Regions from separate parts of the Alteromonas sp. G4i35 genome, predicted to be linked through region 2. Evidence: predicted binding sites of a transcription regulator. Region 2 holds the regulator's gene; each other region holds the start of a gene.
What was found. The regulator FNR, encoded in region 2, switches genes on or off when oxygen is low (the NO sensors DNR and NnrR bind a similar motif). The targets are predictions, from matches to a motif close to TTGATCTAGATCAA.
Positions count from the first base shown of each region.

Region 1: clpB (ATP-dependent chaperone ClpB) is a predicted target of FNR. The motif match lies at 1,414-1,427, and genes of this name have one in related genera.
Region 3: ACFI6L_RS11475 (cytochrome ubiquinol oxidase subunit I) is a predicted target of FNR. The motif match lies at 5,373-5,386, and genes of this name have one in related genera.
Region 4: trhP (prephenate-dependent tRNA uridine(34) hydroxylase TrhP) is a predicted target of FNR. The motif match lies at 4,331-4,344, and genes of this name have one in related genera.

Region 1 covers NZ_JBHNZD010000043.1:9,032-17,080, reverse strand. Annotated here, with positions in the region: gene rluD (23S rRNA pseudouridine(1911/1915/1917) synthase RluD) at 1-599, shown strand, start outside; gene pgeF (peptidoglycan editing factor PgeF) at 616-1,371, shown strand; gene clpB (ATP-dependent chaperone ClpB) at 1,621-4,197, shown strand; gene ACFI6L_RS19450 (hypothetical protein) at 4,428-4,748, shown strand; gene ACFI6L_RS19445 (DcaP family trimeric outer membrane transporter) at 4,929-6,056, shown strand; gene ACFI6L_RS19440 (LysR family transcriptional regulator) at 6,119-7,024, opposite strand; gene ACFI6L_RS19435 (L-lactate permease) at 7,185-8,049, shown strand, end outside.
Region 2 covers NZ_JBHNZD010000039.1:6,334-14,382, reverse strand. Annotated here, with positions in the region: gene ccoP (cytochrome-c oxidase, cbb3-type subunit III) at 1-254, shown strand, start outside; gene ACFI6L_RS19095 (FixH family protein) at 471-950, shown strand; gene ACFI6L_RS19090 (heavy metal translocating P-type ATPase) at 950-3,400, shown strand; gene ccoS (cbb3-type cytochrome oxidase assembly protein CcoS) at 3,402-3,632, shown strand; gene ACFI6L_RS19080 (sulfite exporter TauE/SafE family protein) at 3,619-4,278, shown strand; gene fnr (fumarate/nitrate reduction transcriptional regulator Fnr) at 4,324-5,061, shown strand; gene uspE (universal stress protein UspE) at 5,306-6,229, shown strand; gene ttcA (tRNA 2-thiocytidine(32) synthetase TtcA) at 6,378-7,331, shown strand; gene ACFI6L_RS19060 (patatin-like phospholipase family protein) at 7,332-8,049, shown strand, end outside.
Region 3 covers NZ_JBHNZD010000015.1:93,278-101,326, reverse strand. Annotated here, with positions in the region: gene ACFI6L_RS11500 (sulfite exporter TauE/SafE family protein) at 1-403, shown strand, start outside; gene ACFI6L_RS11495 (TonB-dependent receptor plug domain-containing protein) at 559-2,676, opposite strand; gene ACFI6L_RS11490 (hypothetical protein) at 2,748-3,158, opposite strand; gene ACFI6L_RS11485 (sigma-54 interaction domain-containing protein) at 3,227-4,507, opposite strand; gene ACFI6L_RS11480 (Tll0287-like domain-containing protein) at 4,663-5,268, shown strand; gene ACFI6L_RS11475 (cytochrome ubiquinol oxidase subunit I) at 5,596-7,176, shown strand; gene cydB (cytochrome d ubiquinol oxidase subunit II) at 7,173-8,049, shown strand, end outside.
Region 4 covers NZ_JBHNZD010000033.1:8,733-16,781, reverse strand. Annotated here, with positions in the region: gene ACFI6L_RS18150 (aminotransferase class I/II-fold pyridoxal phosphate-dependent enzyme) at 1-424, opposite strand, end outside; gene ACFI6L_RS18145 (Lrp/AsnC family transcriptional regulator) at 563-991, shown strand; gene ACFI6L_RS18140 (hypothetical protein) at 988-1,623, opposite strand; gene ACFI6L_RS18135 (zinc-dependent metalloprotease) at 1,651-4,098, opposite strand; gene trhP (prephenate-dependent tRNA uridine(34) hydroxylase TrhP) at 4,432-5,928, shown strand; gene ACFI6L_RS18125 (YfhL family 4Fe-4S dicluster ferredoxin) at 5,932-6,177, shown strand; gene ACFI6L_RS18120 (aminotransferase class I/II-fold pyridoxal phosphate-dependent enzyme) at 6,295-7,524, shown strand; gene ACFI6L_RS18115 (saccharopine dehydrogenase family protein) at 7,663-8,049, shown strand, end outside.

The DNA of each region.
Region 1 (8,049 bases), on a different contig from region 2:
TAGACAAAGTTCCACGTGCGGGTATTGTCCATCGCCTTGACAAAGACACGACGGGGTTAATGGTAGTAGCAAAAACAATTCCTGCTCAAACACATCTTGTTGACCAACTTCAACGTCGAGAAATGAGTCGTGAATATGAAGCCGTTGCCTTAGGTACGATGGTCGCTGGTGGTATTGTAGATGCGCCTATTGGTAGACACGCAACAAAACGTACGCATATGGCAGTACGTGAAATGGGCAAGCCAGCGGTCACTCATTTTCGTGTTATCGAAAAATTTCGCGCATACACGCACCTGCGTTTGAAGCTTGAAACTGGCCGTACGCACCAAATCCGCGTACACATGGCCCACATTAAGCATCCTTTGCTTGGCGACCAAGTTTATGGCGGGCGTCCTCGTCTTCCTAAAGGGGCGTCAGAAGAATTTATCGCTGCGCTTCGCGGATTCCAACGTCAGGCGTTGCACGCCGCACAGCTCTCGCTGTTTCACCCTGAAACTGAAGAGTGGATGACGTGGAAAGCTCCCCTACCTCAAGATATGCAGGACTTGCTTAAAGCCGTGAAAAAGGACACCGCGGACAATCCACAAGATATGCTTTAATGAGTAAGGCGAACTTATGACATTGTCAGCTGCGAATTCACCTATTTCATCCACGCTGGATTTGATTACGCCAGCGTGGTCATGTCCCGCAAATGTTGTTGCATACACAACGACAAGAATGGGAGGTACAAGCATAGGTGATTTTGCAGGTTTGAACGTTGGCGCCCACGTGGGGGACGACCTCCTACTAGTGAAAGCCAATAGAAGCCTAATTCCACATAGTGAAAAGATCACATGGTTGGAGCAAGTGCACAGCAACCGCGTGGTGTCATTGCCGAGCGCAGATACCACCGCTGATGCGTCGTATTCTTCTTCAACATCGCATTTTTGTGCGGTAATGACCGCAGACTGCGTGCCCATTTTATTGTGTGATGAAAGCGGTCAAGAAGTGGCGGCAGTACATGCTGGTTGGAAAGGTCTCGATACTAACATTATCGGAAGTGCAGTTTCACACTTTGGCAGCGACGCAAAAAAACTCATCGCTTGGGTTGGTCCTGCAATCAGCGGGCCCTGCTACGAAGTTGATGCACAGTTGGCGAGTAAGTTTCGCCATATAGACGGTGCCATTGCCAATGGCTCTAATAGAGGGAAGTACTTATTAGATCTACCTCTAGTGGCACAGGTGCAATTGCAGCAAGCTGGCGTTGAGAGTATTACACAAAGTAACTTGTGTACTTACACTGACGAACAGCGTTTTTACTCCCATCGAAGAGCTACGCATCAAAACAAGCGCACGACTGGGCGTATAGTTAGCGTAATAGGCCTGCTTTAAATTGTTTCGAAAAAAGGCGGCAGTTTTAGTCTGATCACACAGTTGCGCTAGATCAAACTTCATACATTATTTGTTATCTTTTTGGCTAACTTTTTAATCTCATACTTGAATCGCAATTGAGCAGCCTACATAACTAGAACATAAAGAATACCATTCCGCATAGATCATTACCCACTCAGCGAGAGTTAAAATGTTCGTAATTGCGGCGTGTTACCGCAGGTATAGTTGTTCATTAATTAGGTTGAAATTATGAGACTAGATAGATTTACCAGTAAATTTCAGCTCGCAATATCCGATGCTCAATCACTCGCATTGGGGCGAGATCATCAATACATTGAACCTGTCCATTTAATGACTGCCATGCTAAATCAGCAAGGCGGGTCAGTTCGCCCTTTGCTTGACCAAGCAAACATCAATGTAAATGCGCTACGCTCAGCACTGAGCCAAGCTATTGAGCGCCTACCTCGTATTGAAGGCATTGGGGGAGATGTTCAATTAAGTAAAGACAGCGGCATTTTGCTAAATCTTTGTGACAAGATAGCGCAGCAGCGAAAAGACGAATACATCACTTCAGAAATCTTTGTTCTAGCGGCGCTACAAGATAAAGGGCGCTTGGGGGAAATCCTCAAAAGCCTGAATATCACTAAAGAAGCTATTGAAAGCGCAATAGACGACATGCGTGGTGGCCAGAAGGTCACGGATCCTAATGCTGAAGATGTACGTCAGGCGCTTGAAAAATACACGACAGATTTAACCGAGCGAGCAGAACAAGGCAAGCTCGACCCGGTCATTGGTCGAGACGATGAGATTCGCCGAACTGTTCAAGTACTGCAGCGTCGAACCAAAAACAACCCAGTACTCATTGGTGAGCCGGGTGTGGGTAAAACGGCTATTGTTGAAGGGTTGGCTCAGCGCATCATTAATGGCGAAGTGCCTGAGGGTTTAAAGAACAAGCGTGTTCTTGCCCTTGATATGGGCGCGTTAGTGGCGGGAGCTAAATATCGCGGTGAGTTTGAAGAACGCCTTAAAGCAGTGCTTAATGAGCTGGCTAAAGAAGAAGGCCGCGTGATCTTATTCGTTGACGAACTGCACACCATGGTAGGTGCAGGGAAGGGCGATGGAGCGATGGATGCAGGTAATATGCTTAAACCTGCGTTAGCCCGTGGTGAACTTCACTGCGTTGGTGCTACAACACTGGATGAATATCGTCAGTACATTGAAAAAGACGCAGCACTTGAACGTCGTTTCCAAAAGGTATTAGTTGAAGAACCAAGCGTTGAAGACACTATTGCTATTCTGCGTGGCTTAAAAGAGCGCTATGAGCTCCATCACTCGGTAGATATTACTGATCCCGCTATCGTTGCAGCGGCAAGTTTGTCGCATCGTTATATTAGCGACCGCCAATTGCCAGACAAAGCCATTGATCTTATAGACGAGGCTGCGTCTAGCATTCGATTGCAAATAGACTCCAAGCCCGAAGAGATGGATCGTCTGGAGCGTCGTATCATCCAGCTAAAATTGGAAGAGCAAGCTCTGGCCAAAGAAACAGATGATGCGAGTCATAAGCGACTTGAGATGATTGAGCTAGAGCGTGAGCAAGCGGAAACCAAGTACGCAGAGCTTGAGAAAGTGTGGCTGGATGAGAAAGACGCCATGCAGGGCACTCAAACCATTAAAGGGGAGCTTGAGCAGGCTAAACTTGACTTGGAGATAGCGCGACGTGCATCTGATTTGAATCGTATGTCGGAACTTCAGTACGGCCGTATTCCAGAGCTTGAAGCAAAGTTAGAGCAAGCGGCTGAAAACGAAACTCGCGAGACGACGTTACTTAAAAATAAAGTGACGGACGTTGAAATTGCAGATGTGCTTTCGCGATGGACGGGTATACCTGTAGCGCGAATGCTTGAGGGCGAGCGTGAGAAGTTGTTGCGTATGGAAGACGTACTTCACAAACGGGTTGTTGGACAAGAAGAAGCGGTTGAAGCGGTTTCAAACGCAATTCGCCGTTCACGTGCTGGGCTTGCGGATCCAAATCGACCTATTGGCTCATTCTTATTTTTAGGGCCAACTGGCGTGGGCAAAACTGAGCTCTGCAAAGCCTTGGCAGGCTTTATGTTCGATACTGAAGATGCCATGGTGCGTATCGATATGTCAGAATTTATGGAAAAACACTCGGTAGCACGCTTAGTGGGTGCACCTCCTGGCTATGTTGGCTACGAGGAAGGTGGCTACTTAACCGAAGCGGTGCGTCGCAAGCCATACTCGGTCATTTTGTTGGACGAGGTTGAAAAGGCACATCCAGATGTATTCAATATTCTGCTTCAAGTACTAGATGACGGCCGGTTGACTGACGGACAAGGACGTACTGTAGATTTTAAAAATACCGTTGTGATCATGACGTCCAACTTAGGCTCAGATATCATTCAAGATAAGCACAACGAAAGTCAGTATGACGATATGAAAGCGTCGGTAATGAGTGTTGTAGGGCAACACTTCAGACCGGAGTTCATCAACCGCGTCGATGATATTGTGGTATTCCATCCATTAGGGAAGGAGCAAATAAAATCTATTGCTAAAATTCAGCTTGCCTCGCTTCGCGCTAGGCTCGCAGAAAAAGGATATAAGCTTACTCTATCTGCTGCGGCTATGGATAAACTGGCGGACGCGGGTTTCGATCCAGTGTTTGGCGCACGTCCGCTTAAGCGAGCGATACAAGTGCAGGTGGAAAATCCACTCGCGCATCAATTACTTGCTGGCGAATTAATACCGGAATCAACCATTCGTATTGATGCAGATGACAGCGGACTTTTCGTTGTCAGCAATTAAAACCAAAAGGCACTGGAGACAGTGCCTTTTTTATTGCCAGTAGATTCCGCGAAAGACCATTAATCGGCAGCTTCATAACAAAAAACGATTTACTAAAAAGCCACTGGTCGAAGAGCGACAGATTACGCTTTCTTGTTTATGAATTTTCCTAATACAGCTAATTAATTTTCTTGATTTAATAATGATAACGATTATCATTAACTTATTGTTGAGAGGGTTAAGAGGTTGCGATGCAGTTATATAATTCAAACGAAGCGGTAGTTTCTGCGCGCTCAATGCCCCGAGATATAGCTAAGCTTTGTGCGCATTTCATATTATGCATGATTGTGAGCGCAGTCGGTGCCATAGGTACTGGTTTTGCCGTATTTGCATTGAGTGTAAATCAAGCGACATTCTCGCCTGCAGATACTATTATGTCTGCACTTACTGTGTTTTCTCTGTCTTTGTGTTTAAGTTGGTTTTCGCAAAGTTGGGGTAAGGCACTTCAATCAATATCATTACTTTCACTTCTCGTGTTAGCAACAAGTAGCCTTTTATTATTTTTCTATTGAGCGATTTATGCTCAATATTCTTCATCTCTTTACACAATTAACATTCAAAAAGTAAACCTCTGATTATGCGAATTTAGGAAAAAGTTAATATTCTAAACTCGGTTTATCCTCTGAGCACGAACGAATACATTATCCGCCCGTTAACGACATGTTAAATAGTTTCAGCTATTAGGACGAATAATGAAAACAAACAATAAATACACCCTACGCTTATCTGCTTGTGCATTAGCGCTAATTCTTAACCCTTCTCACGGCATAGAGTTGTTCAACGGGAAGGTCGGTAACGAACACGTTAAGGTTAGTGTTGGAGGTTATGCCAAAGTAGATGTCAGGCATGTTGAAGGGGATATTGCTTATCAGGATTATTGGATTGGTAATTTTCCTGGCGGGGAAGCAATAGAGACATCACACACAGGTTTCAATGTAGGAGAGTCACGCTTAAATATGGGCGTTTCTATAGGGGAGGTGAGTACTTTTATAGAAGTCGATATGTATGGCGGAGGCGGTAACGAAGCGGTAAGTAACTCTACTAACTTGAGATTACGTCACTTCTTCATCACCTATAAGAACTGGAGTGCGGGGCAAAACTGGAGCACCTTTATGCCGCTTCACGTTATTCCTGAGTCGTTAGATTTTGGTGGTCCTCATGTAGGAGAAGTGTTTGCAAGGCAAGTTCAGGTTAGATACACCTCTGGAAACTGGCAATTTGCCATCGAAAGCCCAGAGACCATTGGGGATGGTGATACCGACGCACCTGCCAATGCCGTAGGGCTTACAGGTGTAGCCGCTGACCCTGATGAGTCTACGCCCGACTTTGTTGTACGATACAATTTAGATAGTCAATATGGGCAATATGCTTTCGGCTCTGTAATACGACTTGTCGATCAAGGAGGGGTTGAAGAAGTTACAGCAGCAGTAAATATCGCAGGCAAAATACCACTTTTTGCAAAAGATGATCTACGTTTTCAATTAACCGCGGGTAAGCCCGGTCGGTATGCTGCGGCCGGCATGACTGCTGATGTTGTTGAGGATCCTGCAACTCAAACATTGGAAACGGAAAGTACGCTGGCTTATACCGTAGCGTATCGCCATTTTTGGACTGAAACCCTCCGCAGCACTGTATTTTATGGAGCAGCTAAAACAGATATTTTGGGGCGCAAACGTTCGCACTGGGCGGTGAATGTAATTGATACGGTAGCGCCGCGTCTTGATGTCGGCCTAGAGTTTGGTGCTTATTCTATCAATGATGACAACATAGACAGCATTGACTCCAATTACATCCAAGCGTCAGCTAAGTTCGCGTTTTAAGATCGCTTCAATTATGTTTAGCGCCATGTTTATGATGTAAACGGAGATTACTTCAATGTTTATCAATAAAAATAGGCGCTTCTATTGCCAAACGCCTCTTGAAGGTAGTTGACCAGTAGCTTTAGCTTTTTGTCAGGCTGACGCGAACGAGGATAAACGGCATAAATACCCATAGTCTTAGTTACGTACTCGGCAAGTAGAGGCGAAAGCGCCCCATCTTCGATATCTTCATGCACTAATGCCTTGGGAAGAAATGCTACACCCACACCTGCAATAGCGGCTTGCCTTAACGCATCCAAGTTATTTGACTGTATTCGCCCGCCAATTTGAACGTTATGAAGCTCTCCTTCAATATGAAACGGCCAGAAGTCTGGGCCAGTGCTATCGTACTTGTAAATTAAACAATTATGTTCAGTTAAGTCGTCAGGATGATTTGGGCGGCTTTTGTTTTTAAGATATGTGGGGCTTGCGCATACTATCCATTTTGAATCTATAAGGCGTTTAGCAATAAGAGAGGAGTCCTCAAGATGTGCTGTACGAATGGCGAGATCGTAACCTTCTTCAATGATATTGGTAACGCGATTGGTAATTGCAAGCTCTACATCCACCTCTTCGTGTAAATTGCAAAACTCGGCAATTGCGCGATTTAAGACCAGTTTAGCCGATACATTGGGCATAGTAATTCGGATTTTTCCACGCACTTCATCACTGTAACCACTGACGGCATCTTCTGCGTCTTGAATGGCTAAATTGGCGATTCTCGCCTTATTGTACAGTGTTCTTCCTGCATCAGTTAAATTGAGCTTTCGTGTAGAGCGGTAAAGCAATTGAACGTTCAAATCTGACTCTAATCGTGCGATACGCTTACTTACTACAGAATTAGTTAGGTTGAGTTTTTGAGCGACCTTTGAAAAAGAGCCTTCATCAACTACGTTCACAAAAAGGATAATATCGTCTGCTTTTGCCACTATTAGTCCAAAAATGGAAATAAACTTTGTCTTTAATGCATATATATCAACACGTGAGAAATTAGTACAGTCGCATACCTAAATTTTAACCCTGCATTAACATCGATTTTCTAACGTTAGAAACTCGAATAATTAACTAATTATAATAAGAGGAAAACTCATGAATGAGATAACCCTTGGATTATTAGCATTGCTACCTATAACGCTTTCAGCAGTGCTGCTATTGGGTTTACAGTGGTCTGCGAAAAGAGCAATGCCAGTTGTATTAGCAAGTACAGCACTTATGGCACTTTTAGCATGGGATATGTCGGCAGTACGGGTGGGCGCTTCAATTCTACAAGGCTTAGTGATTACAGTATCTGTTTTGTGGATTGTATTTGGTGCAATTTTTCTGCTCAACACATTGAAATATACTGGAGCAATTGATGTTATCCGCCAGGGTTTCACCAACATTTCACCTGATAGAAGAGTCCAGGCAATAATCATTGCTTGGTGCTTCGGAACTTTTATTGAAGGTGCTTCTGGTTTTGGCACGCCGGCCGCTATAGCGGCTCCTTTGCTTGTTGCCATCGGTTTTCCAGCATTGGCTGCCGTACTTATTGGTATGATGATCCAAAGCACACCCGTCTCTTTCGGCGCGGTGGGAACGCCTATTGTCATTGGTGTAAACAAAGGCTTAGACGGCCAAGCGATCAGTCAGACTTTGCAGGCTCAAGGCTGGCAATGGGAGCAGTTTATTCAACTAATCACCTCTGAAGTGGCAATTATCCACGGAATTATTGGCTCATTTATGCCAGTCTTAATGGCTGTAATGCTCACTCGCTTTTTTGGCTCCAACAAGTCTTGGCGCGAAGGGTTACAAATTCTACCTTTCGCCTTATTCGCAGGCGTCAGCTTTACCATTCCTTACGTATTTACCGGCATTGTATTAGGCCCTGAATTTCCTTCGTTGATTGGAGGATTGGTGAGCTTGGCAGTGGTTGTTACTGCAGCTAAAAATGGTTTCTTGATGCCTAAAACAACAT
Region 2 (8,049 bases):
CTCAGCTTGCAGAAGCAGGTAAAGCTCGTTTCGCAGCGTGTGCGGCTTGTCACGGTATGGACGGTAAAGGTAACCAAGCACTTGGTGCACCAAACCTTACTGACAATATCTGGCTATACGGCGGCAGCCACAGAGCGGTAACAGAAACGCTTACTTACGGTCGTAACGGTGTAATGCCTTCATTCAAGAAAACCTTGGGTGATGACAAAATTCACGTTGTTGCAGCGTATGTATACAGCCTTTCAAATGATTAATGATTTAAATCATTAAATATCTTAAAAAGCCTCGTTACTACGGGGCTTTTTTTATGAGAAAATACAGCGGTATAGAGAGTGCCATGCGAACATTCTTTGTACACGTTTAACATGTCTCGCCAACACTATATTTATCATTATTTGCCGGCTTTACGTGTAGTTGGGGAAGTAAAAATAAATATGTTGTTAGTGAAGTAAATACGAGAAAAGATTTCGATGAATAGACCCTGGTATAAAGAGTTCTGGCCCTGGTTTTTAATTGCCGTTCCTATCATTACCCTCATCATGGGTGGCGTGTTATTAAACCTTGCTATTTCTACGGAAGATAGCTTGGTGGTAGACGACTACTACAAAGAAGGAAAAGCAATTAATGCCCGTCTGGACAAAGAAGCCATAGCCCGCCGCATGAATATCACCACTGATTTAACCATTGAAGATGGAAGCATAGCGCTGCAATTTCATTCGGGGATTCCTCAAGAAGGTAACGCGGTTAAATTAAGTTTCTATCACGTAACGCTAGAAGAGCGCGATGTTAGCGTTTTATTGAGTCGCGACGCTAACGGTATTTATCGCGGCTTTATTGAAGAAAACCTTGACGGTAAATGGCGCATATCGCTGACGCCGATTGATGATAGCTGGAAAATTCAAAACACGGTCTATCTGCCCCACACTGGCAAAATGAAATTCAATCCATAATGACGAAGCACGACTGTTACCATTGCGGCTTGCCTATAGCGAGTCCAGACAATGGGAAATTTACTACTGTCATTTTAGGGCAACAACGAGACATGTGTTGCCCTGGCTGCTTAGCGGTAGCTGAAGCGATCGTTAACAACGGCCTTGAAGACTATTACCAGTTTAGAACCGAACCGGCGCAAAAATCTGACGACAGTATTTTAGAAACGTTAGATAAGCTAAAAGTCTATGACGACCCTTCCCTTCAAGAAGAGTTCGTGTTTGAAGAAGGTCAGGACAAACAGATTCAGTTGACCCTTGAAGGTATTACATGCGCTGCGTGTGGCTGGCTTATCGAAAAGCAGTTGTCGAAAGTAGAAGGAATAAAGCAAGTTGCGGTAAATGTACAAGAGCGCCGCGCTTTAGTCACTTGGTCACCGTTTCAAATTAAGCTTAGCCAAATTCTATCTACGCTAAAACGCATTGGTTATGTTGGGTCACCATTTCACCCCGACGAACACGAAGCCAGTTATAAACGCGAACAGAAGACCTTTCTAAAAAAGCTTGGCCTAGCAGGCATTATGACCATGCAGGTTATGATGCTGATGACTGGGCTTTATTTTGATTGGTTCGGCGCCATTGAGTTAGAGACCCGCCAATATTTTTATTGGGTTGCCCTTACGCTTACTACACCAGTGGTGCTGTATTCAGGCAGCACCTTTTATGTGGGCGCCGCTAAAGCGCTAAGCGCCAAAACGGTTAATATGGACGTACCCGTTACGCTCGCCATATTCGGTACTTACATTGCTGGAATTCGCTCTACAGTATTAGAGCAAGGTGAAGTGTATTTCGAATCCATCTGTATGTTTATTTTTCTGCTGTTACTTAGCCGATTCTTAGAACATCGCAGTCGTCATCGCGCCGCACAGATCTCTGCCAATATGATGCAGTATGTGCCCGTATCAGCGACCAAACTAAATCCGGATGGCAGCCTAACCGAGTGTCTGGCTAAGCAGCTAAAAATTGATGACGTAGTACTGGTGAAGCCTGGTGAAACAGTCCCCATTGATGGGGTGGTAACCGACGGCAACGCAGCGGTTGACGAATCAATGCTTACCGGCGAGTTTAACCCCGTGCGTAAGTCGAACAGTAGCCCGGTTTACGGCGGCACGGTTTGTCAAGATGGTACGCTAACCATTACGGTTACGCAGACCCTTAAAAATGCGCTGGTAAATCAAATTGTACGACTGCAAGCAAGTGCGATGGCGAGTAAGCCTAAAGCAGCGCAGATAGCCGATAATTTTTCTCGCTATTTCGTTACCGCGGTATTGCTGATTTCGGCGTCAACCTATGGCTTTTGGGCGTATCAGGGTAGCGACGAGGCATTTTGGATCACCATATCGGTGCTGGTTGCAACCTGTCCTTGCGCACTAGGGTTGGCTACGCCATCAGCGTTAACTTGCGCTATGGCAAAGTTAAACCGACAAGGTATTTTACTAAAACGGGCCGATGCGCTTGAACAAATTACTGACATTGACACCATCGCATTAGACAAAACCGGCACGCTCACAAAAGGCAAATTTACTATTTCAAATGCATGGTACGCTGACGGTGTGGATAGTAATAGTGCGCTATCAATTGCGCGCGCTTTGGAGTCACGCTCTGAACATCCGATTGCCAAAGCCTTTAGCGACGGTGTAGCCCTAAGCGAGATTTCTGCCTCTAGCGGTAGTGCTGACGCCATCGATAACACGGTACACAAAGTGACTAATTTTACCGTTACGCCAGGAGGTGGTATCAGCGGTGAGATCAATGACACGTTGTTTTCTATGGGATCTGCAGCATTCAGCGTTCACGAATCACAGCTAAAACTCATTGAAGCTTTCCCTTCAGCTAACGTGTTTCTCACGGTTAAGGGGCGTATTATGGCGGCGTATGAAGTAAAGGATTCACTAAGAGAAGATACGCAAGAAACTCTCGATATATTAGCTGCAAGTCATACTCTCGCCGTTTTAAGTGGTGATACACAGCAAAACGTTAATGCGCTTACCGCACCATTGCCAATTTCGACCGCTAAAGGTGGCCTAACACCTGAGCAAAAGTACGAAGCCGTTCAAGCTATGCAGCAATCTGGCGCGAAAGTGATGATGATGGGTGACGGTATTAACGACGCTCCAGTTCTTGCCAGCGCTGATGTGGCAATTGCAGTGGGTAATGCCACAGACGTGGCTAAAACTGCGGCCGACGTGATACTCCTTGGCGATCAGCTGCTTTCTGTACCAGAACTTATTCGAACTGCGCACCAAGTGAAGCAAAAAATAAGGCAAAATATTGGCTGGTCGGTAGGTTACAACGTTTTGATCTTACCTTTCGCCGTATCAGGCCTACTTTCACCGTGGATGGCTGTTGTTGGTATGTCGTTAAGCAGTATCATTGTGGTCACAAACTCAACGCGACTTTTGAGCAAATAGCATGAGTATTATTTACGTATTAATTCCAATCGCCATCATCATTGTTGCCGTCGCTATCGTGATATTCTTTTGGGCGGTGAAAACCAATCAATTTGAAGATTTGGATCGCCAAGGGTATAGCATACTGTTTGACGATGATCTTCCGCCAGAAGAAAAAAAGCTAGCTGAGCAACGCAAGCAACTTCAAGACAGTAAAGTAGACAAAAGCCAAGCGCCACATGGAAGGGATTAACTACTTCTCTGCCTTTCTTATCGGCTTAGCCGGTGGAGTTCACTGTGTGGGAATGTGCGGTGGAATTGTCGCTGCGCTAAGGATGGTATCCCCTAAAGGCGCTTCAGCACTACCCTATACCCTTGCCTATAACATGGGACGTATAGTGAGCTACACCATCGCCGGAGCAATAACCGGGGCACTTGGAAAAATTGCAGCAGATTATATACCTCTTGCCAACTATGCCCTTTCCCTACTTAGCGGAATCATGTTGCTTCTACTGGCGTGTTATTTGGGTAAGTGGTGGACTGGCTTAACAGTGCTGGAAAATGCGGGTAAAGGCCTATTTTCCAAAGTCCAGCCGCTTTCAAAACGCTTTTTGCCATTTAAGACCCCTTTAAGTGCGTTGCCTTATGGTTTTATTTGGGGTTGGCTTCCTTGCGGTTTGGTGTATTCCACACTTACCTGGTCTCTCGCGGCGGGTAACGCGCTAGAAGGCGCTGCTATTATGTTCTTCTTCGGTTTGGGTACATTACCCACCTTGCTCGCCGCAAGCGCTGGTAGCCAATATATTGTTCAAAGTTTTCAACATAACCATTTTAGACAAATTATTGCAGTAATAATGGCAATATATGCAGCTTATCTTATTCATGGCGCAATCGTTTAAAAATGGGTGTATTATTGTCGGGTATTCTTTTAGAGAGCGTGCATTATGAGCAAAGGAAGCCAATTTTCTATTCACTGTCAAAACTGTAGTTTCAGTCACCTGTGTTTACCGGTGGCGTTAAACAAAACAGAAATCGAGTCTCTTGACGATATTATTGAACGCAAGAAGCCGCTTCATAAAGGTGACACGCTGATTCAAACTGGTGATAAATTCCGTTCTCTATTTGCAGTGAGAACCGGTTCATTCAAATCATTTGTGACTAATACCGAAGGTGAAGAACAGATTACCGGCTTCCACTTTCCTGGTGATATTATCGGTTTCGATGCACTAAGAGAGAATAAACACCAAAGCTATACTTCTGCGTTAGAAACTGCCATGGTGTGTGAGCTTCCCTACGAGACCCTCGACGAAATGTCAGTGCAATTTCCAAAGCTACGCCACCAGATCATGAGCTTCATGAGCGCTGAAATAAAACAAGATCACGACATGATCATGCTTTTAAACAAGCGAACTGCAGAAGAGCGCTTACTGTATTTCATCTCACACCTGTCGCAACGCTTTGAAGAGCGTGGCTTTTCCCATAGAGAATTCCACTTAACCATGACGCGCAACGAAATTGGAAACTATTTAGGATTAACGATTGAAACGATTAGCCGTCTGTTAAGCCGTTTTCAAAAAGACAACATCATAAAGGTAGACGGCAAGCTTATTACTATTTTGGATTTCGATAGGCTAAACACCAAACTAGCGGCGCTTAACGGCCCTAGCGTTGTCTGCGGTTAGTCCTTTTTAAGTGTTAAATAAGGCGCGCACTAAGCGCGCTTTTTTGTAACCTGTGTTAGCCACCTATCTACCCTTTCAGCGCCACGCCGGTTGCTCCATATTCAATTAGGTACGTTCACTCATGGTCGCCTCGTAAAATTCTTGATCTAAAACAACTTACGTTTTTCCCAATGTCGTTTATAGTTAGTATTAGAAAGCTTCGATTTCGACAGCCGCTACTAAGTTTCGTAGTTAGGGGGACGTTATGATTGAGTGTAAACGAATTCTGGCCGTGGTAGATGCCGAGCGCGATAACCAACCTGCACTGAGCCGTGCTTATGAACTCGCTTCAAAAACAGGCGCTTCAGTTACCGCAATGATGGTGGTATACGACTTATCTTATGATATGACGACCATGCTTAGCCCGGATGAGCGCGAGTCAATGCGCGATGCAGTTACAAAGGAGCATGCAAAATGGCTTGCCACCCACTTAAGAGAACAAGGATTCACTGAAACTGATATCGTTGTAGAATGGAATAATCGTGCGTATGAGTCGATTATTTACTACACCCTAAACAATCAGATAGATTTAGTGGTAAAGGCAACCAAAAAGCACGACGATCTTGCTTCTGTTATTTTCACCCCCACCGACTGGCATTTAATGCGTAAATGCCCTCGGCCAGTATTGCTCGTTAAAGAGCACGACTGGCCAGAAGGAGGAGAGATTATTGCTGCAGTAAACGTAGGCAGTGAAGACGATGAGCACGCCGCACTTAACGATAAGCTCACCCTCATTGCTAACGACTACGCCTCTTTATTGAAAGGGAGCGTAAATTTGGTCAACAGTTACCCTTCTACACCACTTAATATCGCCATAGAAGTGCCTGAGTTCGACCCCGATACCTATCACGACGCGGTAAAAAATCATCATTTAAAAGAAATGCGTAGTCACGCGTTAAAGTACGGTATTCCTGAGAACAAATGCGTAGTAAGAGAAGGCCTTCCGGAAAAGGTCATCCCGCTAGTGGCAAAAACACTGGATGCAGAGCTGGTTGTTATTGGTACCGTTGGCCGTGTGGGCATTTCAGCGGCCCTAATTGGTAACACTGCAGAACACGTGATCGACGAACTCAATTGCGATGTGCTTGCTATTAAGCCAGATGGATTTGTGTCGCCGTTGTCGGTGTAATCTTTTCATCAGTACCGCATAGCCCGTGTTTTCCGTTACTTAGCGGCCAACACGGTATGTCACCAACAAATTTAACTTCACAAGCATGGTCTCGAAAAGCCGCTTTAATGTATAATGGTGGCTTTATCACAAACCAAGCTAGTTAATTATGAGTTTAGGCACAAACAGTGCTGACGCGTCGCCATTAAATGCTGCGCAAAGTAAGCAAAAGTACAACTTCAACAAACTTCAGAAACGACTTCGCCGCAATGTGGGTAAAGCCATTGGCGATTTCGGTATGATTGAAAACAACGACAAAGTAATGGTGTGTTTATCTGGCGGTAAAGACAGCTACACCATGCTAGATATTTTATTGTTTTTAAAGAAGATTGCGCCTATTCATTTTGATATCGTTGCGGTTAATCTTGACCAAAAGCAGCCTGGTTTCCCCGAACATATCTTGCCTGAATATCTAGAAAGCATTGGCGTTGACTACAAAATTGTAGAAGAAGACACCTACTCTATTGTTAAAGACAAAATTCCAGAGGGAAAGACAACATGCTCTCTCTGTTCTCGCTTGCGCCGTGGTATTTTGTACCGCACGGCAAAAGAGTTAGGTGCGACTAAAATTGCATTAGGTCATCACCGCGACGACATGCTAGAAACGTTTTTCCTCAATATGTTTCATGGTGGCAAGCTTAAGTCTATGCCGCCAAAGCTAGTCAGCGATAACGGTGAACACATCGTTATTCGTCCATTGGCGTACTGCACAGAAAAAGACATCGAGAAATATTCTCAGGCCGCTGAATTTCCGATTATTCCTTGTAACCTTTGTGGCTCACAAGAAAACCTACAGCGCCAAAACATAAAGGCTATGCTACAAGACTGGAACCGTCGCTTCCCAGGTCGTATAGAGTCGATGTTCCGTGCGCTTCAAAACGTAGCGCCTTCACACTTAATCGACAGCAACCTTTATGATTTTAAAGCTATAGCTACACAAGAAGGCCCGGTAGAAGACGGTGATATCGGGTTCGATGAACCTTCTTTCACTACAGAAAATAGTACGGACTTCAGTGATGAAGATAATACTATTGAAGTAATAAACATTATGGAACCTAAGTAAATGAAAATTGGACTTGCGCTAGGTGCCGGTGCCGCAAGGGGCTGGACTCACATTGGCATAATTGAAGCATTAGAAAAACTCGGCGTAAAAATTGACGTTGTAGCGGGATGCTCTATTGGTGCCTATGTTGGTGCTGCCTACGCAAGTGGCAAGCTGGAAGGATTGAAAGAGTGGGCCTGTTCCCTCAGCGACTGGCAGGTACTTGCTCTTATGGGCGTAGGACTTAGACGCGGCGGCATTGCAAGCGGACAGAAGGTTTTCGACAAACTAGCAAGCGAGTTTTGTGAATCGACTTATGAAGACATGCTTAAGCCATTTGCGGCTGTGGCTACCGACCTTTATACAGGCCGTGAAGTGGTGTTTAACTCTGGTCCTATTGGAGACACCATTCAAGCATCCTGCGCTATTCCCGCACTTTTTGCGCCCGTAGCACACGGTGATCGTTGGTTGGTAGACGGTGCCGTTGTAAACCCTGTACCGGTGAACTTATGTCGCCAATTAGGGGCCGATTTTGTAATCGCGGTTAACCTTAACGCCGATTTCCGACCACTTCGTCTTGAAAAGTTGAGACAAGATCATGAAGAAAACCAGCGCAAAACTGAGGACTTTTTTACAAAGAGTCAAAACGTACTACGCCAATGGTTCTCCCCTGACAACAAAGAAGAAAAAGCCCTAGAGAAAAAAGATGAAAAAGACAGCGTCTCGGCTGGCAATGTAA
Region 3 (8,049 bases), on a different contig from region 2:
ACCCAAAGCACAAGAAATGAACCCCGCGGGTAGAACATTGGCAGGGTTAGTAACCACGTTGGTTTCAATGTTTGTAGGTGCCACAGGGCCTCTGGTGGCGGCATTTGTACACCGAAATAATTACAGCAAAATGCAGATAACCGGCACGTTTGCCACCTGTATGACACTGCAACACGGCCTTAAAGCGTTTGTTTTTACCTTTGTAGGGTTTTCTTTTGCCCAGTGGGCCGGGCTAATCATTATTATGATTGCCAGTGGTGCGCTCGGCACATTCATCGGCTTGAAAGTATTAAAGCGTGTCCCAGCTGAAAAATTTATGCTGGCGTTCAAGATAGTGGTGACACTGTTGGCCCTGCGGCTCTTGTGGCAGGCATTCTCAACCTTATTTCCCGCTGTAATCTGACACAGCTCTTTACCTTCAAAATACTTACGTTAGTGCATAAGTTTTCATTTCTAGCGTTTAAAACGGCATGTGTATCAGACATTACGAGTAGATAAACCAGCGAAGGAGAATCACTGGTTTATCTTTATGCCTTTTGCAGTTTGAGTTTTAAACGGTTAGAACCTGTAGCTTAGCGATAAATGCCACTCTCGTCCCGCAGCGGGTACTCGCTCACCTACTGCAACATCAGTATTCATCACGCGGTTAATTCCTGCTGTGTGTGGGGCGTAGTGTTTATCAAACAGGTTATGAACGGTTGCCGTTACCTGAAGGTTTGACTGTGCATTATCTATAAGGGTGAAAAGCCCCGTAATATGCACTAATCCATATCCAGCGGTAGTGTTTTCACTTTGTAGCGCTGAAACGTGGTTTTGTGCTCCTGCCAATTCTGACGTTAATTGGAGTGCCATTGGCGCATCAAGCAGCTGTGTGTCCCACTGAATGGTGGTGATCAGCTGTTCGGGGGAAATACGAAACAACGCATCGTCGATATCGTCGCGATTACCGTGCTGAACACTTGCTACTGCGTTAAGCTTCACGTTATCAAACACGTTACCCGAAACAGTAAGATCTGCCCCTTTGATTACGGCGTCTGTATTAGTCCACTGAAATGGTGTTGTGCCTGCCATCATGGTAGAGACCATATTGGCAGCCATATTCATGCTGGGAGAACCAGTAATATAGTCTTCAATATCTTGATAAAAGAGACGAGGAGAAACTGACCAGCTTTTGAAACGGTAATCAATACCCACATCTATCTGGCGTGCAGTTTCGTTGTCTAGAGCCAAGTTACCAATGTAGTTAAATCCGTCTGCCATTCCCCCAGAAATACCAAGAGGTAGCCACGTATAGCGCTCGAAGTAAGTAGGGGCACGGTTTTTCTGCGATACGCCAAGGACAACATCGACATTGTCGCTGGCGTGATATCGCGTGCTAGCGGCAATATCTAACATGTTATAGCTCTTACTGCGTTCTGCCGCGTTGAAATCATCAACGAGTGAAGCAATGGCTGGGTTCATCATAACCATATTAGAACCGGCTAGCCCGGCATCCATGTCAACACGTGTATACCGGGTACCAATTGTTGTTGAATAAGATGCTTTATCTCGCTGCCATTCTGCGTATACGCTGGCTGTGTCTTTTTCTACGTTGGTAAAGTTATCAACGAAGAACATGCCGTTATTAGGGTTGGTGATGGTCGAGTTATTCCTGCTGTGGTGCAGATTGGCACCTAGTTTGAGGTCACCTTCATAAAATGGCATTACATAGGTGGCATCTACACCTTGAGCAATAGCATCAGCGTTATTCTCTCTCGCCATGTCGGCAGACATCACCATGCGCTGTGAGAAGTTATCCATGGCATGATGGTTGCTGTTGCCAAACCAGCTTAACGTGAAGAACTCCCTATCGTTTGCGTTATAGCGATAGCCCAGTCGATACCAAGCGGCATCAATAAAACCAATGTCCATGGCTAAAGCAGGCGTGCCGCTTTCGTTAGTATTAAGTTGCTGATAACTCACATCGACTTGGTGATTGCCCCACTCATAGCCCGCCCTAAACTTACCGCCATTTCTTTGGTAATGGCTGTTTGGTATAACGCTGTTATCTCCCGACTCTTGTTCGTCGCGCTGCTGATGAGTGAAGGCGCCGCTAACAAAAGCCTGCTCACTCTTATAAAACAGATTGCCTTGGTATTGCTGACCGCTCCCCGGAGATATTGCGCTGGCACTTACGCTACCGCTAAAGCCTGTATTCAAGTCAAAAAGTGCTGAGGCATCAGAGTGAATGCGAAGCTTTCCGCCTAGCGTCTGCACACCTGCACTTACTGGCACAATCCCCCGGTAAAGGGTGGCGGTCAGTCCTGGTTCTGGCAGCACATGAGAAAGGGGCGAGTCCATGGCGTTTGGTCCTGCTCCAGCAATATCAACGCCATCAATGCTTACGCCAACTCGGTCACCATAAAGTCCTCTATACTGAATAAGCCCAGTGACTGGGCCGTTTCGAGATATCGACACGCCAGGTAATGTGGCAAGCTGATCGCCAAAGTCAGCGTCAATATTGCTGGTAGCACTAACAGACTCTTGCTCGATATTTTGCGTGCTAAGGGAAAGCGGTGTGCCAATAACGGTGACCACTTCTGTCGAAGTGTTATCGGCTAAGTCGATGGTGTTTGCGTAAATGTGTACGGGCGCGCACGCAGTGAATACGGCAAGCGCAATGATAGATTGCTTCATAACAATTCCATTTTAAAAAACGAGTGTTGTGCATGGTGAAAGCATGCATGTTCAGTGTGTTTGGGAGGTTGTTATGCGTGTGGTGGGGCACGACTTAGCGGCGCCGCGTAAGCAAAATCTGTAAAGGGCTTAGCCGCTAAACGCGCGACTAAAGCGCGATAGCGAACCAGCGATAGTAAAGGTAATGTGGCATGTAGTGGCTCGTCAACCTGAGGTAAGTCGGCTAACGTGCCATTGGTACAGTCAACGTGCTCGGCGGGTGCTTTGAGCAGTTCGGGGCTAACAAAAACGAACTCACCTTCAAACTCAGTGGCGCTAATTGAAATGTAGCGCATGGTCTTGCCAGTACAAATAAGTTCAATATCTTCACCTACAAACGCACGTGCTTGCTGCATAGTATGGGCAGCAAGGCCAAGTGCTAATGCATTTTGCAAAAGCATACAAAGGCAAAGTGTTAGTGTAAGTAGGCGTCTTAAAGTCATTTTTCTTTATCTGGTTAGCGCCTTTTTATCATAGCCTGCGTTTTGGTAATTTTTCTACCTATTATTTTTTACGTATCTCCAACCCCCGCTTTTTTCAGCTTTCTGTAAAGTGTACGGGTACTCACTCCCAGCGCTTGTGCAAGTTGCTGGGTATCGCCTTCAAAAGACGTGTGAACCTGACGTAAGTATTGGCGTTCCAATTCGTCTAAGGTCACAACGTTACTGTGAGATGAAGAGGCATCATTGATAGCATCAGAGCTTATGTTATCGAGCTCGGGTAAGTCTGTATCGTAAATAACGGTTTCATCAGCCAGTAAAATAGCTTGGTCTACAATGTTTTTGAGTTCGCGAATATTGCCTGGGAACGGGTAGTTGGTTAGTTTTTCTAGCGCGTTTTTATGAAACCGTTTTTTCTCTTTAGACATTGCCAAAAAATGCGCGGCTATCAGTGCTATATCTGATTTTCTTTGTCTTAAAGAAGGGAGGTTGATAGGAAAACCGGCAATGCGGTAGTAGAGGTCTTGTCTGAATTCGCCCGTTTCCACCATGTGCTTTAGATTTTTGTGTGATGCACACACTAAACGAAAATCAGCCTTTTTAGACACTGTGCTTCCTACAGGTCGATAAGTTTGAGACTCGAACAGCCGCAGAAGCTTTACTTGTGTGGAAAGTGGGATATCGCCGACTTCATCAAAAAACAATGTGCCGCCTTCCGCTGCTTCTACGAGCCCTTTCTTATTTGTGGTTGCGCCTGTAAATGCCCCTTTTTCATAACCGAATAGTTCGCTTTCAAGCAGCGTGTCAGACATGCCGGTACACTCGATGACAACAAATGGTTTGCCAGCACGGTGACTACTCGAGTGAAGTGCTTGGGACACCAGCTCTTTACCCGTGCCGGTTTCGCCAAACAGTAGTACTGAAATATCTGAGTTAGCGGCGCGATTTATTTTGTTTAGCATTGCTTTAAATGCTTCTGATTCGCCGACCATCTTTCCTGCTGAAGGTCGGTTTGAGGCAAACGAAAGCTTATCGAGTATTTCCAAGAAACCTAATAATTCTCCGCTACCGTCGAAGATCGGGCGCATGAGGATGTCGCAGTAGCTTTGACCCTCACTGGTGGTATGAACGTGTACTACGCTAGCCGCTCGTCCTGTGGCTTTACTCTCTTGCATGGGGCAATGCTCGCCGCACTTATCGCAAGGTTTGCTGTTGCGGTGAGAGACTTGATAGCAGGTGCTAAAGCCAAGCTTTATATCCACAGGGTAGGTGTCTCTGTAGGGCTGGTTGACAGCTTCAATAACGTAGCTTGGGTTAATGAAGATTGCGGGTTTATCTATCGCATCTATCATTGCTTGTACTATGGATATATTCATGGGTAGCTGAATATTAGTTTGTTCTAATTTAATTTTGGCAATTTATCATATTGGCATAGAGCTTGTTCACTGTTTGAGACAAACGGCAATACTTCGGTAGCAACTCATTCAATTCCAAAGAGAGTTTTATAATGAAAAATAGCGTAATGCTGGTGGTGATAAGCTTATTGGCAAGTAGTGCTCATTCATTGGCAGATACAGTGACTGCCAATGAGAAAAAAAGTGAAAACAGTGTACAGGAAAAAGTCAAAGAAGCGCGATTACACGCAAAAGCACTGGGAGGCGCGCTAAAGTCACGACTACAGCAAGCAATTCAATCCGGAGGGCTAGAGGCTGGCGTTAACGAATGCCAGATTGCAGCGGCTCCTATTGCTCTGGCGCTTAGTCAAAATGGGTGGGAGGTTGGGCGTACCGCGCTGAAAGTAAGGAACCCAAACAATGCGGCAGATCAATGGGAGCGTGAGCAGTTGGCGTGGTTTTCACAATTACTGACCAAAGCTAAGCAAGACAATTTGGCCCCTAAAAGACCTATTGAAACTTATCAATACGATAGCGAAAGCGGTGAGTTTAGGTACATGATGGCGATTGAACAAGGTCAGGTGTGCATGGCATGCCACGGAGCCAATGTGGCACCTTCAGTAAAACAATCCATTCTAAAGCACTATCCCAGTGATCAAGCTACAGGGTTTGAATTGGGAGAATTACGAGGCGCGTTCACACTCTCATATACCCCTTAACTTTTCCTTATACTCCACTTTTTGACAATCTGCTAAGCAGCCTTTCTCTTGTGCCATATTTGTCACCTAAATGACAAATATGGCGAATGCATCGCCATCAATTGTTGCGTTGGATCAATAAGCCACACGCTCGGTCGTGGAATAATTTATCTGCACAGTACGAAAATACCGCCGTTTATCGGTAATTGCGCTTTAGCAGCCAAATTACTGATGTATGGCATAAACCGTGCTCTTGCCATGCGGCATATTCATGTGTTCATCACTGAATTTTAAACCACTTTTCTGCTAAGCGTTTAACGCGCACACGAAATACAAGGGAGATAACCCATGAGCGATACGTTAATAGAACTATCGCGGTGGCAATTTGCATTAACTGCAATGTTCCACTTTATATTTGTACCCTTAACTTTGGGGCTTAGTTTCTTACTTGCCATTATGGAATCGGTATACGTAATGACGGGTAAAGAAATTTATAAGCAGATGACCCAATTCTGGGGAAAGCTGTTTGGAATTAACTTTGCCATTGGTGTAGCCACAGGCTTAACCATGGAATTCCAGTTCGGAATGAATTGGTCTTACTATTCTCACTATGTAGGCGATATCTTCGGTGCGCCACTTGCCATCGAAGGCCTAATGGCCTTTTTCCTGGAATCTACCTTCGTGGGGTTGTTCTTCTTTGGCTGGGACAAAATGTCAAAGGTGAAGCATCTGATGGCGACTTGGCTGGTGGCCATTGGTTCAAACTTCTCTGCACTGTGGATCTTGATTGCTAACGGCTGGATGCAATACCCGGTAGGCGCTGAATTTAATTTTGAAGCCATGCGTATGGAAATGACCAGCTTTGCTGAGGTTATTTTTAACCCCGTAGCACAGGTCAAATTTGTTCACACTGTATCAGCAGGTTACGTGACCGGCGCAATGTTTGTGTTGGCAATTTCAAGTTACTACCTGCTTAATCATAAGCATATCGCCTTTGCGCGCCGTTCGTTCGCCATAGCTGCTAGCTTCGGCCTAGCCTCAACGCTTTCTGTGATCGTGCTAGGTGATGAAAGTGGTTATGAGCTTGGTGATGTACAAAAAGTGAAGCTGGCAGCAGTTGAAGCTGAGTACGAAACCCATCCTGCACCTGCGCCGTTTACTGTGTTTGGTATTCCAAACGACGAAAAGCAGGAAACCGAGTACGCCCTTCAAATTCCTTGGGCAATGGGCATTATTGCTACCCGTTCGTTAACCGAAGAAGTAAAAGGTATTAAGGATCTTAAAGAAGAGAATCGCGAGCGTATTCTAAGCGGAATTAAAGCCTATGAAGTACTTGATGATGTAAGAAACGGCACCGCGACAGCTGAGCAACGTACTGCCTTCGACCAAAATAAAGACAGTTTGGGCTACGCTATGTTGCTAGAGCCTTTCACTGAGAACGTTTCAAATCCTTCTGATGCCGCGCTTCAACAGGCAGTAGATTACAGCATTCCGCCGGTTGCCCCATTGTTTTGGAGTTTCCGCCTTATGGTTGTGGCTGGCTTTATTATGCTTGCGCTATTTGTGTGCGCCTTTTACTACAGTACTAAACACAAGATTACTAAGCCACGTTGGCTATTAAAAAGCGCGCTCTACGGTTTGCCGCTTCCTTGGATTGCCTGTGAGGCTGGCTGGTTTGTCGCTGAATATGGCCGCCAACCATGGTCAATTGCAGAGGTGCTTCCGGTGCATACGTCGGTATCTAATCTCGCCGTAAGCGACGTGGTAATAACCCTTGTAGCCTACAGTGCTTTCTACACCGGCATGTTCATTATTGGTTTTTACCTAATGAAGAAGTTTGCCAAGAAAGGGCCAGTTCCACCTGAAGATAAGCAGTCTGACACTGAATTTGATCTTATTGACCTTGATGAGCAAGGAGCAAAAGCATGATTGATTATGAACTACTGAGAGTCATTTGGTGGTGCTTGGTTGGCGTTCTGCTAATTGGCTTCGCGGTTACTGATGGCTTCGATTTGGGCGTTGGAGCACTGCTCACGCTTATTGGTAAAAATGACAAAGAGCGCCGCGTAATGATAAATACAGTAGGGCCGCACTGGGATGGCAACCAAGTTTGGTTTATCACCGCAGGTGGCGCTATTTTTGCCGCGTGGCCGATGATTTACGCCACTGCGTTTTCTGGTTTTTACCTTGCGCTGGCCCTTACCTTAATTGCCCTTTGGATGCGCCCGATAGGCTTTGATTACCGCAGTAAATTACCAAACCCGCAGTGGCGTAAAGCGTGGGATTGGGCGTTATTTGCTGGCGGTATTATCCCAGCCCTTATCTTTGGTGTGGCGTTTGGTAACCTGCTGTTGGGCGTACCGTTTGAAATGGACAGCACGCTTAAATCAACCTACACAGGCTCGTTCTTTGGCCTTTTAACACCGTTTGCGCTGGTGGCAGGATTGCTTTCTGTGGCTATGTTGCTGAATCACGGTGCAACCTGGCTACAAATGAAAACCGATGGCTTTATTGAAGTTCGCGCACGTGCAGTATCGGTTGTGTTAAGCCTGGCTGGTGTCACGCTATTTGTACTTGCAGGTCTTTGGGTAGCATTTGGATTAGATGGCTTCGTGATTACGTCGGCAGTCGACACTATTGCAACGTCAAATCCACTTAAGAAAGAGGTTGCCATTGAAGCTGGAGCTTGGATGAGCAACTACAGCAAATACCCCCTTATGATGGCAGCACCTGTGCTGGGTATTATTGCGGGTCTGGCCTGTGCGCTTTTCTCTAAGAAAGGTAATGCAGGCATGGCGTTTG
Region 4 (8,049 bases), on a different contig from region 2:
TTTCTAGCAGTTCAAAGTTTGGTAGCCAACCGTCTTGTTCCAATAATGGAATTTCGACGACCTTCACCCCTAACGACTTAGCCCACCCAGCTATTTGCATGTAGTTAGGAACAATAACTATTAGCTCATCGCCTTTTTCAAGTAAGCTCATTACCATTAGGAAATTTGCTTCAGCCGAGCCATTTGTAACGATTACATTGTCAGAAGTTCGATTGCTGTATAGGGCAGCAATGCGCTCTCGAAGTTGCACACTACCATTAGTCCAACCGTATCCAAGTTCAATACTCAATAGCTCCTGTTGCTGCTCCTGATTGAGCAGTTCGTTTAATCGATATGGGTGAACACCGCTATCAGATAGGTTCAGTTCAACTAAGTTTTCATAGAGTGATTGGATTCGTTCAAGTGTAAATTCATCGATTTGCATGATTTGTCTTCTATAGGTCAATTGATACTGCTCAGTGTATGCTTGACCTGCTAAGCGATGAATAACACAATAATTGAATTTCGCGCATTTAACTTTGTAAAACAAAGGAAAAGGCTGCGTTTACTTTGGAAAAATAAGATGGACAAGATTAACAGAAATATTCTACATATTTTGCAGTCTGAGGGGCGTATTTCCTTCTCGGAATTAGCGAAACGTGTCCACCTTTCCGCCCCCGCGGTTGCTGAACGCGTAAAGCGATTAGAAGAGGAAAGCGTAATTACTGGCTATACTGCAACAATCGATAGCCACAACATGGGATTACCTATTACAGCCATGGTTCAAGCCCGTGTATTTATTGGTAAGGAGCCGCAAATACTAGCATTTATGAAAGAACGGCTAGAGGTCGTTGAAGGATACAATGTGACGGGTGAACGCGCCTTCATTATGAAAGTAGCGACAGATTCAATGAAAGCACTAGACGGCTTTTTGGAAGATCTATCAATAATGGCAGAGTCCAATACAATGATGATATTGTCCAGCGTGACGAGGAAGCCGCTCACAATTTAAGTACAATTTATCCCATTCAAACCAATATCATGTTTAAACTCTCCACGTCCGTTAAACACGCTAAAACCAACATCGGTTGCTTTAAGCTCTAAATCTAAAACCCAGTCTATTTGTTCAATTGGTTTTAATTCAAAACGGTGTAAAGGAAGTGGGCATTTTAAGTAAAAGTTATGATAAGCCTTTCCCAAAGCACCTTGGTCTAGGGTATGCACGTAAATAGTGTTTTTGCCTATTTCAAATTCTTTATGAAAGTAGTCTGTATTATCGGTTAACACCATATCCATTGCGACGTCAAAAAAACCTAGGTTAACCTGAATAAAAGCCACTACAGCGATAAAAATGTTAAGGATGTTAGAAACCCATTTATTTTTGAACAAAAGCTTAAGTGCACCTTTCTGCTTAAAAATCAGGTAAACACCTGCACATACCGCTATCAATTTCACCCAGGCTACCATATCCCCGACCTGTGACATGAGCTTTGGGGAATGGTAGTTCATCCCCCACAAAACACTCCCATTAACGCTTTCAGCTAAAGGTATGAGAATTAGCAGTAGCCCAACAAATACAGGAATACGCCGTACCGCAGCATCCCTGTGCGGCATTGACGTTTTTTTACTACTATGGTTTTGCATCAGCAGCGTCCTTGGTAGCAGCGCATTTTAAATCGGCGAACCTGGCGGTAGCGGCTCTACTTCAAAGGTACTTGGCCATGCCTTACTAGCCCAATAAGTATCGAACTGTTCTTTCAGTATTTCATACTGATTGTCGTCTGCTTTGTCGTCTAACCATTCGCTAAATTCAAGCAGAGCAAGTTCGGCTTCCATTCTTACTTCAGGCGCCAACTTATCGTTAGTTACTGCTTTCATCACTGCATTTAACGCCACTAACTGTAAGCGTTTTGCTAATGGGCTTTGTGACTTATTTTTATACCAGTGAACATTAAGTATTTGCTTCACCAGCATAGAAACGCCTACTTTTTTGCGTCTGTCATTAGTGCTTCTTGTCTGCCACTCCAAGCGGTTTAAGCGCTCTGGGTGCAATAGTAATTCAAACGCAAAGTTAGATGCAGAAGCGGCGGTAGAAACAGGGTCTAACATTAACCCCATTTTGCCCTTAAAGTGCTCGCGAGTAATATCGTCGCCATACGCTGTCGGTGGAATAAGGGCGAGTACCGATTCAGGTATAGTCAAGTAGTCCGCGGTAGTAGCTGTAATTAACTGCTGCATAGCGCGTTGCTGCACTGCAGGCGCTACAAACTGTTGGCCCTGTGCTTTGGTATAGTCACCTTTGCGTTCGTATTCATACACTAAGCCGCCGACTTGCTTTGCAACGGCTTCTAACTGATAACGGTGGAGTAAGTAAATAGGCACTAAAGCATTTTCAAGCGAGGATAAACTGCTATTTGGGCTTAAGGTGTCTAAACCTAAATTGGCTAACGCCAGTTCGCGTACTTGTGAAATTTCATCGAAAGCATCTAGCGGATTGCTACCGTTTTCCCACATATGGCCGTTTGCCGATGCATGGCGACTACTGCGCGTATCGGGGTCTGACTTAAAACTTAAACCCTCATTACGGCCTTTTACGATAATTTTTGCCAAGACTTCGGTTGCCTCTACGTCGCTGGCAAAATCTTGATAGCCATACGCTACGGCGTGAATATCCCATGCGCCTATGCCTTTATCATACGCGCCTTCCAAGCTAATTTTGCCGTTTTTAATACTAATTTTGGGATGAGGATAATCCATTACCGACGCACGGTTATTTTCACTTGCCGCAAAGTTGTGGGCTATACCCAATGTGTGCCCTACTTCGTGGGCTGAAAGCTGCCTAATGCGGTCTAAAGCCATTTCTTGCTGTGCAGTGGTGTCGGTGCTGCCGTCCTTAAAAGGACTGGTTAGGCCAAGGGCAATTAAATAATCTTGTCTTACACGCAATGAGCCGAGCGTAACGTGACCTTTGATAATTTCACCAGTGCGCGGGTCGACAACCGACGAACCATAAGACCAACCGCGCGTTGCGCGATGTACCCAGTTGATTACGTTATAGCGCACGTCCATTGGGTCGGCACCTTCGGGCAATACTTTCACCTGAAACGCATCTTTGTAGCCTGCGGCTTCAAAGGCTTGATTCCACCAGCTCGCCCCTTCTTTAAGCGCGGTCATTACGGGTTCTGGAATACCAGGATCTAGGTAATACACAATAGGCTCTACTGCTTCGCTCATTGCAGCATGCGGGGTTTTCTTGTTTAAACGATGGCGGGTAATAAAACGCTGTTCAGTAGGCTCGCTGATAGGCGTTGAATAATCAAAGTAACTGAATTTCCAGTAGCCCGAGTACGGGTGGTACTCTCTGGGCGTGTAATTGTCGTCAGGCAGCGCCATAAACGAATGATGCAAGTGCACCGACAAGCTTTCTGGGTCGGGCGTAACTTGCTGCACGTATTCGCCTGGCTTCTTACCTGCAAAGGTGACTAAAGCCTCTAATTCAGTATTCTTTTCAAACCCTTTGGTTTTAGGTAAATACACGCCGCTTCGCATGTTATCTACGCTAAAACTGCCTTGCTTAGTTCCCGCTAAGCGATTGCCAATGCCGTGAATATCGCTTAATAAGAACGGTGTGTAATCTATTAGACTGGCGCTGTCGTTTTTGGCTACCAGCGTAAAACCTGCGATAACCGAATCAGCAAAGGCTTCATCAATGCTCTGTTTCTCAGCGTCGCTGCCGTGAGCTGCTCGATATTTGGTGTTGTGCTGCTTTAATAAAACCTTGTTTCCAAATTTTTCAAAGCTTACTAAACGCGTATTGCCTAGCTGGCCGCGATCAAGGCCAATGTCGTTAGACCCTACACCATAAGGCAAACTGCTTTGAAACAGGTATTCGGCGTGGGCTGTTGGCACCGCCAAGTAAACTTTGTCGCTTTCATCGTCATAGTAAACAGGAATTAAACCATCTTTTTTGGTCATATCGCTGGTGAATTCACCAATGCTTGGCAGCGCAGCCAACGCGGAAGACGTAGACACGACAAATAATACCGTAATCGCAATGGCCGATTTACCCGATGCTTTTACTTGTCGCGCCGCTTTATGAAAAATGTTCAATTGCAGCATGCAGTTAGTCCTTATTATTGTGAATTTCTAGCCTACCCTATGTGGTGGGTTTTGCCCATGGTAGTTCATCGTTTAATGCGCTCTTTTTGCTTGTTATTTAGCTGTGAACGGGCTTGGTTTTTCCTACCGAAGGTAATGCACTAAAAACGCAACTATATGGAAGAAAACAGCTGGCATTGACTCAGCTCAATTGCCGTTTAAACATTCAAAAACACAAGCGACAACAAATTATTTGATCTTGGTCAACACCAAGCTTTGTTTGAGTTGTAGAGGTATTTTACGGCTTATAAAATCCGCCGCCTTGTTTAAAGCGTCTAGTAGCGGTTTTTATCTATGACTTCAAAATTATCACCTAATCGCAGCTCTTCTAACCTACGTGAAGACTCAGTTTCAACATTGCCAAACCAAACGTTAATCGCGCCAGAGTTGCTTGCACCTGCGGGTAGCTTACGCAACATGCGCTACGCTTTCGCCTATGGCGCTGATGCTGTTTATGCTGGGCAGCCACGCTACTCGCTTCGCGTAAGAAACAACGAATTCAGCCTTGAGAACTTAGCGATAGGCATAGAAGAAGCACATGCTTTAGGTAAAAAGTTCTATGTAGTAAGCAACATTGCTCCGCACAACAGTAAGCTAGGTACCTACCTTAAAGATATTTCACCAGTAATTGCTATGAAGCCCGATGCGTTAATTATGTCAGACCCAGGGCTTATTATGATGGTGCGCGACGCCTTCCCTGAAATGCCTATTCACTTGAGTGTACAGGCCAATGCGGTGAACTACGCCACGGTGAAGTTTTGGCAGAAACAAGGCATAGAGCGCGTTATTTTGTCCCGAGAGCTCTCTTTGGAAGAAATTGAAACTATTCGCGAGCATGTTCCAGACATGGAATTGGAAGTGTTTGTGCATGGCGCGCTTTGTATGGCGTATTCGGGGCGCTGCTTATTGTCTGGATATATGAATAAACGCGATCCGAATCAGGGCACTTGTACCAATGCTTGTCGATGGTCTTACGATGTTAAGGCAGGCGAGGAAAACGAAACTGGCGACATCGCTCTAACCAATGAGATTAATAAGGCAGCTACAGCACCTCAAGTGGTAATTCCTACCCTTGGTGAAGGCACGCCAAGCTCCCAAGTGTTTATGTTAGAAGAAAAGGAAAAGCCTGGCGAACTGATGCCAGCTTTTGAGGACGAGCATGGCACCTATATTATGAATTCTAAAGATTTGCGAGCCGTGCAACATGTTGGCAGGTTAACCCTAATGGGCGTGCATAGTTTAAAAATAGAAGGCCGCACTAAATCACATTACTACTGCGCTAGAACAGCACAAGTTTATCGCAAAGCAATTGACGACGCGGTAGCAGGAAAGCCTTTTGATAGTACATTAATGGGAAGCTTGGAAACTTTAGCGCATCGAGGTTATACCGAGGGTTTCTTGCGTCGCCATGCGCACCACGCGTATCAGAACTATGAGTATGGCCACTCAGTCAGCGATAAACAGCAATTTGTTGGTGAAGTGATTGACCGTTGTGAAGAGTCTGGCTATGCAATTATAAACGTTAAAAACAAATTCTGTGTGGGTGACTCGCTCGAGTTGATGACGCCAAGCGGCAACATTACCTTTACGCTAAATGAGATGCTGGATAAGAGAAAACATTCTATTACGGATGCTAAGGGTTCAGGACACCAAGTAAGAATACCGATACCCAGCGATGTGTCTCTAAACTTTGCCCTACTACTGCGAAATCTAGATGAAGGCGTTGATACCCGCAATCCGTTTCGAAAAGCGGCTAACGCAGTAACACCCGAAAACGTGAGCGAGGCATAATGCATGGCACTGCTTATTCTTGATAGCTGCATTAACTGCGACATGTGCGAACCTGAATGCCCTAACGCCGCTATAAGCATGGGCAGTAAAGTGTATGAAATAGACCCATTACGCTGTACAGAATGCGTGGGGCATTACGATGCGCCTACTTGCGCAGCGGTATGCCCACTAGATGTTGTTAAGCCTGACCCGCACAATAAAGAATCACTAGACGAGCTGGCCGAAAAGTTTGTTCGTTTAAATAGTTAGCTATGAAGTAAGTCAGCGAGTTAATTGTACTTCTCGAAGAATTCCCTTGAATCATAACCAAGAGTGATCCCTAATTGCGGTACAGTTTGAATTGGCATTACTAATAAGGGTTTTATTTTGAAGTTTGCCTCTCGCGCTACGGCGATCTCTCCGTTTCTTGCTATGGCCTATGGCGAAAAAGCCACGGCACTAGAACTGCAAGGTAAAGATGTTATAAGACTTAATTTAGGCGAGCCTGATTTCGGCGCACCCGCGGCAGTGCTCGCCGCAATGAAAGAAAGCTTAAATGCCCCAGTTTTTCCCTATACCTCGGCGCTGGGCATGCCTGAACTACGTGAAGCCATTGCACGCTTTTATGAAGTTAAACATGGCGTAGCGGTAAGCCCTTCTAGAGTGGTCGTGACCGCTGGGGCTTCTGGCGCTTTACTTTTGGCAAGTGCTGCCTTGGTTGAACCAGGCGACAACGTGATATTGGGCGACCCTTCTTACCCTTGTAACCGACGTTTTTTAAACGCATTTGGCGCAGAGGTAACGCTGGTACCAACACGCAGTGAGGATAACTTTCAGCTAACCGCAACAAGTGTTGCCGATAATTGGAAGCACAACACGAAAGGTGTACTTATTGCCACACCTGCCAATCCTACTGGTACGGTTATAGATGCAGAAGAGTTGACTAAAATTGGCGAGTACTGCAAATCCAAAGGTGGCTTTTTAATTGTTGACGAAATTTACTTGGATCTATCGCTTTCGGCTGATCTTGATGTACGCAATGATACATTCGCTTCCCAGTCGACCTTGGGCACTGATACCAAACTTCAAACCGTACTTGCCAATGCGCAGCTTGAAGAAACAGTGGTCGTAATAAACAGTTTTTCCAAATATTTTGGCATGACCGGCTGGCGTCTTGGCTGGTGTGTGGTACCTGAAGCAATGACGCCCATCGTTGAAAAACTCGCGCAGAATTTGTTTATTTGCCCCTCTACCCTATCGCAAAAAGCCGCTCTTGCGTGCTTTACACCAGAAGCATTGGCGCAATGCGAGCAAAACCGCCATACGCTGGAAAAGCGTGCTTCCCTTGTTTTTAGTGCACTTGAAAATATGGGGCTTGGTTTAGATGCAAAGCCTGACGGTGCGTTTTACGCCTACATCAATATTAAGCACACAGGGCTAAGTGCAATTGAATTTTGTGATGCCCTACTTTCACAACATCATGTAGCGCTTACGCCGGGTAATGATTTTGGTGAGCACAATGCCAACCATTACGTAAGACTGTCTTTCGCCACTAGCATTGAACGCTTGGAGGAAGGGCTTTCACGGCTTGCTGAGTTTGTAGAATCATTAAGCTAACGCTTTTTTATGCTCACCATTTAATTTCGTGAATAGACAAATATTACCGAAAAAAATGATAGATATGGGTGCTTGTGCGTATATTGAGTAACGCATATTGATGACACGTGTCGAAACGAGATAAAACAGGACAAAACAATGAGTAACGAACGGGAATTTGATGTAGTTATTTTCGGTGCTACAGGTTTTACGGGTAAGTTAGTAGCTGAATATTTTCAGGCTCAGTATGGCAGCGATGACAACGTTAAGTGGGCGGTCGCAGGCCGAAACGAAGCTAAACTCAACGGCGTAAAAAAGGAGCTAGGCATTAGTGAAAGCGTTGCTAGCATTGTAGCCGATGGTGATGATGATGACGCGCTAAATGCGTTGACGAAGCGCACAGCCGTTGTACTTACCACTGTTGGTCCGTATCAAATTTACGGTGAAAAGTTACTTTCTGCATGTGTCGATAACGGCACCGGCTATACAGATCTTTGCGGTGAGCCAGCCTGGATGCACCAAATGATCAATAAATACGAAGCGAAA